3 regions of the Kitasatospora sp. NPDC004531 genome follow, and region 2 is predicted to be linked to each of the others. Evidence: riboswitches for the same ligand, from Rfam matches in the RefSeq annotation. Region 2 holds a riboswitch; each other region holds the start of a gene.
The links. Region 2 has a riboswitch for cyclic di-AMP ahead of ACWEMJ_RS32390 (M23 family metallopeptidase). Riboswitches for the same ligand answer to the same signal wherever they lie in the genome.
Positions count from the first base shown of each region.

Region 1: another riboswitch for cyclic di-AMP. It lies ahead of ACWEMJ_RS22705 (transglycosylase family protein); the one in region 2 lies ahead of ACWEMJ_RS32390 (M23 family metallopeptidase).
Region 3: another riboswitch for cyclic di-AMP. It lies ahead of ACWEMJ_RS13455 (NlpC/P60 family protein); the one in region 2 lies ahead of ACWEMJ_RS32390 (M23 family metallopeptidase).

Region 1 covers NZ_JBSGDD010000060.1:13,073-15,324, forward strand. Annotated here, with positions in the region: gene ACWEMJ_RS22700 (hypothetical protein) at 1-440, opposite strand, end outside; cyclic di-AMP (ydaO/yuaA leader) riboswitch at 921-1,094, shown strand; gene ACWEMJ_RS22705 (transglycosylase family protein) at 1,079-2,252, shown strand, end outside.
Region 2 covers NZ_JBSGDD010000145.1:3,077-5,328, forward strand. Annotated here, with positions in the region: gene ACWEMJ_RS32385 (YiaA/YiaB family inner membrane protein) at 99-389, opposite strand; cyclic di-AMP (ydaO/yuaA leader) riboswitch at 609-770, shown strand; gene ACWEMJ_RS32390 (M23 family metallopeptidase) at 782-1,549, shown strand; gene ACWEMJ_RS32395 (hypothetical protein) at 1,573-2,252, opposite strand, start outside.
Region 3 covers NZ_JBSGDD010000025.1:29,600-31,851, forward strand. Annotated here, with positions in the region: gene ACWEMJ_RS13450 (NlpC/P60 family protein) at 1-778, shown strand, start outside; cyclic di-AMP (ydaO/yuaA leader) riboswitch at 1,134-1,298, shown strand; gene ACWEMJ_RS13455 (NlpC/P60 family protein) at 1,309-2,252, shown strand, end outside.

The sequences.
Region 1 (2,252 bases), on a different contig from region 2:
TGGAAGCGCCGTTCGTCGATCCCGGGAAAGCGCAGCGTGTGCGTGTGCGCCGTCTCCGGGGCCAGCGCCAGCACCCCGCGCACCTCGACGTTGCCCGCGCTCTCCAGGGTCAGCGACCGGTCCTTGGCGAACACCAGCGAACCCGACGCTTCGATCAGCAGCGAGCCGACCCGGGCGTCGGCGTCCAGCACCACCCTGTCCGCGATCCGCACCGCGCTCCCGGGCCCGGGCGCCTTCCCACCCCACCCCTTGGCGTCCGACCACTTCCGCCCGCCGTCGTCCACCCCGCGCGGCCCGGCCGCCACCGTCGCCCCCGCCAACGACTGCCGCAGCACCACTCCCCCACCGACCGCCGTCACCGTCCCGACCGCCAGCCAGGTCAGCACCCGCCGCCGACTCAGCACCGGCCTCCGGTGCCGCCCGATCTCCCACTGCTCCACGATGGCCGCCTCCCGAACCGCACGCAGGGACTCCGAATCGGTCGGGGGCAGCATAGGTGGCGGGCGCGAACAGAATAGGAGAGTTCCGCACCGGTTAAGCATTCTGACGTACCGTCATCCGCCAGTTCGGCAGAAAGCGTCCGCGCGCACATTTCCGCGGCCCGTCGCAGCAGAAGGACAGAACCTTTCGGATCGCGCCACGGACCCGATCACAAACGCCACCAAGGCGAACATTTACTCACCTGGCGGCATAGCCACCCAAAACGGACACAAGATCGCCAACTCCCTGACGGCACAGCAGTTCTCACCATGCGCACGAGAGTTCACCGGAAACTCCTTGATCATATTTTTCGGCCGCAGTGAGGCCGGTCACAGGCATTTGCGAATTCTCCTTAAATCCGCTTAATCTCCTGCCCACGTTCGTGGACACACGGACCCAGTTCGCCCGGAACGCCGAATCCTGCCGCCGGGCGGACCGGCTCATGCGAAACGCACCGCGGCAGGGGCGGGGGAACCAGGTAAGTCGCCCTGGGGCGGTCCTGACGGACCGGTCCGGGGCTTGGGGTGAAGCCGGGCGCGCCGAGAGGTGCGCGCGGCCGGGCAACTCCGGCCCGAATCCGACAGCTCACCTCGCAGGCGTGGGAGAGGAACGCATCTTCATGCTGCCCGTCAGCGCCAAGCGCGCCCGCCGTCTGATCGCCACCACCGGTGTGGTCGGCATCGGCCTCTCGATCCCCTGCCTGACCGCCGGCACCGCCTCCGCCGCCTCGGTGGCCACCTGGGACAAGGTCGCCCAGTGCGAGTCCAGCGGCAACTGGTCCATCAACACCGGCAACGGCTTCTACGGCGGCCTCCAGTTCACCGCCTCCACCTGGGCGGAGTTCGGCGGCACCGCGTACGCCGCGCGCGCCGACCTGGCCTCCAAGGACCAGCAGATCGCCGTCGCCGAGAAGGTACTCGCCTCCCAGGGCCCCGGCGCCTGGCCGGTGTGCTCGATCCAGGCCGGCCTGACCAAGGGCGGCGAGGCCCCGCAGGTCGACACCTCCGCCAAGTCCTCCGGTTCGCAGGACGCCGCGCAGAAGCCCGCCGCCCAGCCGCAGGCCCAGCAGCAGAGCCAGGCCCCGAAGCAGCAGCAGCCGCAGGCCCAGCAGCAGCACCAGGCCCAGAGCCGCCCGCAGGCCGCCCCGCAGGCCGCCAAGGCCGACGGCAGCTACACCGTGGTGGCGGGCGACTGGCTGTCCGCCATCGCGCAGCGCCAGCACGTCGAGGGCGGCTGGCAGAAGCTGTACGACCTGAACCGCGACGTTCTCACCGAGGGCCCGGACATGATCTACCCGGGTCAGCAGCTGGCGCTCGGCAACGTCGCGGTCGCCGAGGCCCCGGCCAAGGACTCCGCGCCGGCCGCCAAGTCCTCCTCCAACAGCTCCACCTGGAAGAGCAACCGCTCCACCGCCCCGGCCCCCAAGCCCAGCACCCCGGCCAAGCCCAGCACCCCCGCGAAGAGCGCCCCCGCCAAGAGCGCCACCACGGCGACCACCACGACCACCACGACCAGCACCACCGCCGCCTCCAAGGCGACCGGTTCGAAGGCCGCGGCGATCGACTTCGCGCTGTCCAAGGTCGGCCAGCCGTACATCTACGGCGGCACCGGCAACGGCGGCTGGGACTGCTCGGGTCTGACCCAGGCCGCGTTCCGCCAGGCCGGCATCAGCCTGCCGCGGGTCGCCGCCGACCAGGCCGACTACTCGACCCGGGTGTCGCTGAACAACCTGCAGCCGGGCGACCTGCTGTTCTGGTCGAACAACGGCGCCA
Region 2 (2,252 bases):
CTGGACGGGCGGTGCGGTGCGCCGGGCCCCGGAGGCCGAGCGACTGCCGATAGCCACAAAGCTATGGCTAATAGCCTTAGCCGTCAACCCCGGAACGGTCAGACTCCGCCCACCTTGAACGGGTCGTGCTCGGCGAGCAGCTTCTCCAGGCGCGCCTGGTCCACCCGGGTGGTGATCGCGCCCTCCTCCTGGCGGTCCCGGACCACCTTGGCCAGCGTGAACGCGGAGGTGATCACGTACAGCACCCCGACGGCGAGGAAGGCCCGCATCCAGGCGCTCACCGGCAGGTAGGCGATCCCGAGCACGAGGGCCGCGGTGGCCAGCCCGAAGGAGGCGACGGACTGCAGGAAGTAGGCGGAGGTGGTGCGGTGCGGCACGGTTGCGGTCATGGCACCAGGCTCCCGCCGGCCCGGCGGCCGGTCGTGAGTACGGATACCTACGCGCGCGGTCGCGATCCGTCATTCTCGAACTGGTGAATCGTCACAAATCGCCCATAGGGCGTCAGGAAAACTTCGTCGTCTCGTGGTAGGCGCTTGGAATCATGGGGTCCATAGGATTAACGTTTGATAACGCAGCGCGGTCGGCAACGCCGTAACCATGCGGCACCGTGCGCCACGCCTAATCCACTTGGGCTCACCCTCCGGGGCGTCCCAGGAGCCGGGGAACCACGTTCCACCGGGGTGAATCGGAACGGCCCCAGGGCCCGACCGTAGGAGACCTTCCACCTCCGAACCCGTCAGCTAACCCGGTCGGCGGCAGGGAAGGAAAGGAGCACGCCCCCGTGGCGTCGACCTACACCGAGAGCACCGGCACCCAGCTCCTCGACCACCCGGTCGAGGCGGAAGGCGCCCGACACCGGCTGCCGCGCCAGTCCCGCGCCGGCGCGCCCCTGCTGGGCGTCACCGCGATGACCGCCGCGCTCGGCGCCACCGCCCTCGCCGCCGCCCCCGCGCAGGCCGCCGCCCCGGCGCCCGTCACCGCCGCCGACGAAGCCTCCGACGGGCTGCTCGCCGGCGACCCCGGCCTCGCCCTCGCCGCCCGCATCCAGCAGCAGGCCGACGGCCAGCGCACCGCCGCCGACGAGAACGCCCGGATCGCCGCCGCCCAGGAGGCCGAGGCCAAGCGGGCCGCCCAGCAGGCCGAGGCCGAACGCGCCGCGCACCGGCTGCCGGTGGCCGGCTACCAGCTGAGCGCGCAGTTCGCGCAGTCCGGCTCGCACTGGGCGCACCTGCACACCGGCCTCGACTTCGCCGCCCGCACCGGCACCCCCGTCACCGCGATCGCCGGCGGCACCGTCACCTCGGCGGGCTGGTCCGGCCCCTACGGCTACCGGGTCATCCAGACCCTGCCCGACGGCACCGAACTCTGGTACTGCCACCTCTCCCGGATCGCCACCGCCTCCGGCCCGGTCGCCCCCGGCGCCCTGCTCGGCGCGGTCGGCGCCACCGGCAACGTCACCGGCCCGCACCTGCACCTGGAGGTCCGCCCCGGCGGCGGCGCCCCGGTCGACCCGCAGCCCTGGCTCCGGCAGCTCGGCCTCCAGCCGTAACGGCCCCGCCGGCGCCCGGGGACTCAGTACACCTCGGGCGCCAGCTCCGGGAACTCCTCCAGCAGCAGCCGGGCCAGCCCCGGCACCGTCCACTCGCCGCACAGGTCGATCGCGGCCTGCGCCACCGCCTCCTCGAACTCCTCGAACTCCCCCGCCAGTTCGGCCGGCATCGGCAGTCCGAGCGCGTTCAGCTCGGCCAGATTGCGGTAGCTGCGCCGCATCAGGCCCTGCTCCAGCAGCCGGCGCGCACCGTCCGAGGACACCCCGACCAGCAGCGCCCGCTCCGGGCCCCAGCCGCCGTCCGGCTCCACCCCCGGCACCCGCTCGTACGCGGCGAAGCGCTCCTCGACGTCCAGCGCCCGAAAGCCCTCCAACCAGCCGCGCACCTGCTCCAGGTCGTCCGTCGGCACCCCGTCCGCGCGCAGCAGCAGGGCGTACAGCCGGGGCCAGGTCAGCAGGTCGGAGCGGAGCAGCAGCGACTCCACCAGCACCTGGCCCTGCCAGTCGGTCTCCGCGTGGAGCTTCTCCCACCGCTTGGCGTTCAGCCGCCGCGCCGCCCGCTGGTGGTCGATCAGCAGCCGCACCGCCGCCGGGTACGCCCACGCGTCGCCGTCCGGCTGGACGTACAGGTGCAGCTGCTCGTACAGCAGGTGCTCCAGCACCGGCGAGGTCAACTCCGGGAACCCGTCGTGCAGTCGGGCCC
Region 3 (2,252 bases), on a different contig from region 2:
GCGCGGCCAGGAGCAGCTGACCGAGCTGGCCTCCGGGCTGGCGGCGGTGGCCGGCGACCAGTACCGGCAGGGCGGCATCGACCCGTCGATGAAGCTGATGCTCTCCGCCGACCCGGACAAGTACCTGGCCCAGGCGTCCTCCTTCGACCAGGCCGCCAGCACCCAGGCGGACACCCTGAAGTCGCTGCAGGACCAGCAGCGCCGGCTGGACCAGCAGAAGCAGGAGGCGGCGGACGTCCTGGCCGAGCTGGACAGCCAGACCCAGACGCTCAACAACGCCAAGAACGACGTCAAGAGCAAGCTGGAGGAGGCGCAGACCCTGCTCAACACGCTCTCCGCCGCCGACCGCCTCTCGATCACGCAGGGCGGCGGCACCGCTTCGCGCGGCGCCGACCGGGTCGACCTGAGCAACCTGCCGCAGGCGGGCGGCTACGCCGGCGTCGCGGTGTCGAAGGCGCTGGGCAAGCGCGGCGCGCCGTACGTGTGGGGCGCCACCGGCCCGAGCAGCTTCGACTGCTCCGGTCTGATGGTGTGGGCGTACGCGCAGGCCGGCGTCTCGCTGCCGCGCACCTCGCAGGCGCAGGGCAGCTACGGCACCAACGTGGGCACCGACTGGCACAACGCCCAGCCCGGTGACCTGGTGGTCTACTACGGCGACCGGCACCACGTCGGCATGTACATCGGCAACGGCATGGTGGTGCACGCGCCGCACACCGGCGACGTGGTGAAGACCATGCCGGTGGACGCGATGCCGATCTCGACCATCCGCCGGGTCTGACGGCCCGAAGAATCGGACATATGCCCCCAGAGGGCCGCAATTGACGTGCTGTGACACGCCCGGACGCGTCGAGATCGCGCTGTGATCTCGAACACGTCCGGGCGTGGTGTTTCTCCGGCGTGCGGCGGGAAATGCTACGCACTGCGCAACGAAACCCTTACGTTCGGTCAGTTTCACAATCGAAATTGACTCAGATTCAGATTTTTTTCCGACAAGGATTTGAACGGATCACGGATCGGTTACTAGGGTCTTGGTTCGACCGCCGCAGAGTCGATCGCCCAAGGGGGGCGACGGCGGAGGTCGCCGCCGAGTCCGTGACGCAGCGGGCGGGTCGTCAGAAGGCGATCCGCCGACGGGGATGCCCCAGCCGGGGCTGCTGTCGAACGGAGCCGGGGAACCACGTTCCCCCGGGGTGAATCGGCGCCGGGTCGGCCGCGACAGCGGGCGGTGAGGCGCTGTAGGGCATCTCTTCCGGCCCGAACCCGTCAGCTCACCCGGTAGGCGGTGTGAGGAAGAAGGAGTCCGCCTTCGTGGCGTCCCATCGCCGTCCCAAGCCCGCGAGCCGCGCCCGGGTCTCGATTCTCACCGCCGCTGCCGCCACCGCCGTGGCGCTGTCCGCCCAGAGCGGCGCGCACGCCGACCCGGCGCCCAGCAAGGACCAGGTCAAGCAGCAGGTCGACCAGCTCAACGAGCAGGCCGAGGTGAAGATCGAGGCGTACAACGCCTCCGTGGAGAAGCAGCGGGACCTGCAGAAGCAGGTCACCCAGCTCCAGGACCAGCTGGCCCGGCAGCAGGACCAGGTGACCACCGTCCAGGAGAGTCTGGCGAACATCGCCGCCGAGCAGTACCGCAACGGCGGCATCCCGCAGACCATGCAGCTGATGCTGTCCAGCAACCCGGACGACTTCCTCGGGCAGGCGGGCGCGCTCAACGCGGTCGGCTCCAACCAGTCGGACCTGCTCAAGAACTTCAAGGCCGAGCAGGCCAAGCTGGACGGCCAGCGCAAGGAGGCCGAGCAGAAGCTCGCCGAGCTGGACACCACCACCAAGGCCCTGCAGGCCGACAAGGAAGACGTCAAGGCCAAGCTGGCCAAGGCGCAGGAGCTGCTCAACACGCTCACCCAGAAGGAGCGCGACGAGCTGAACGCGGCCGAGGCCAAGGCCGCCGACGCCTCGCGCAGCCAGGCCGAGCGGGCCTCCCGCGACACCGTCCGCACCGACCTCAGCGCCCCGGCGCCGGCCGGCTACGCGGGCGCCGCGCTGAACGCCGCGCTGTCGAAGCTGGGCAGCTGGTACTCCTACGGCGCGGCCGGCCCGAGCACCTTCGACTGCTCCGGCCTGATGCAGTGGGCCTACGCGCAGGCCGGCGTGTCGATCCCGCGCACCTCGCAGGCCCAGGCGGGCGCCGGCACCAACATCGGCACCAACATCGCCAACGCCCGGCCCGGCGACCTGGTCATCTACTACGGCGACAT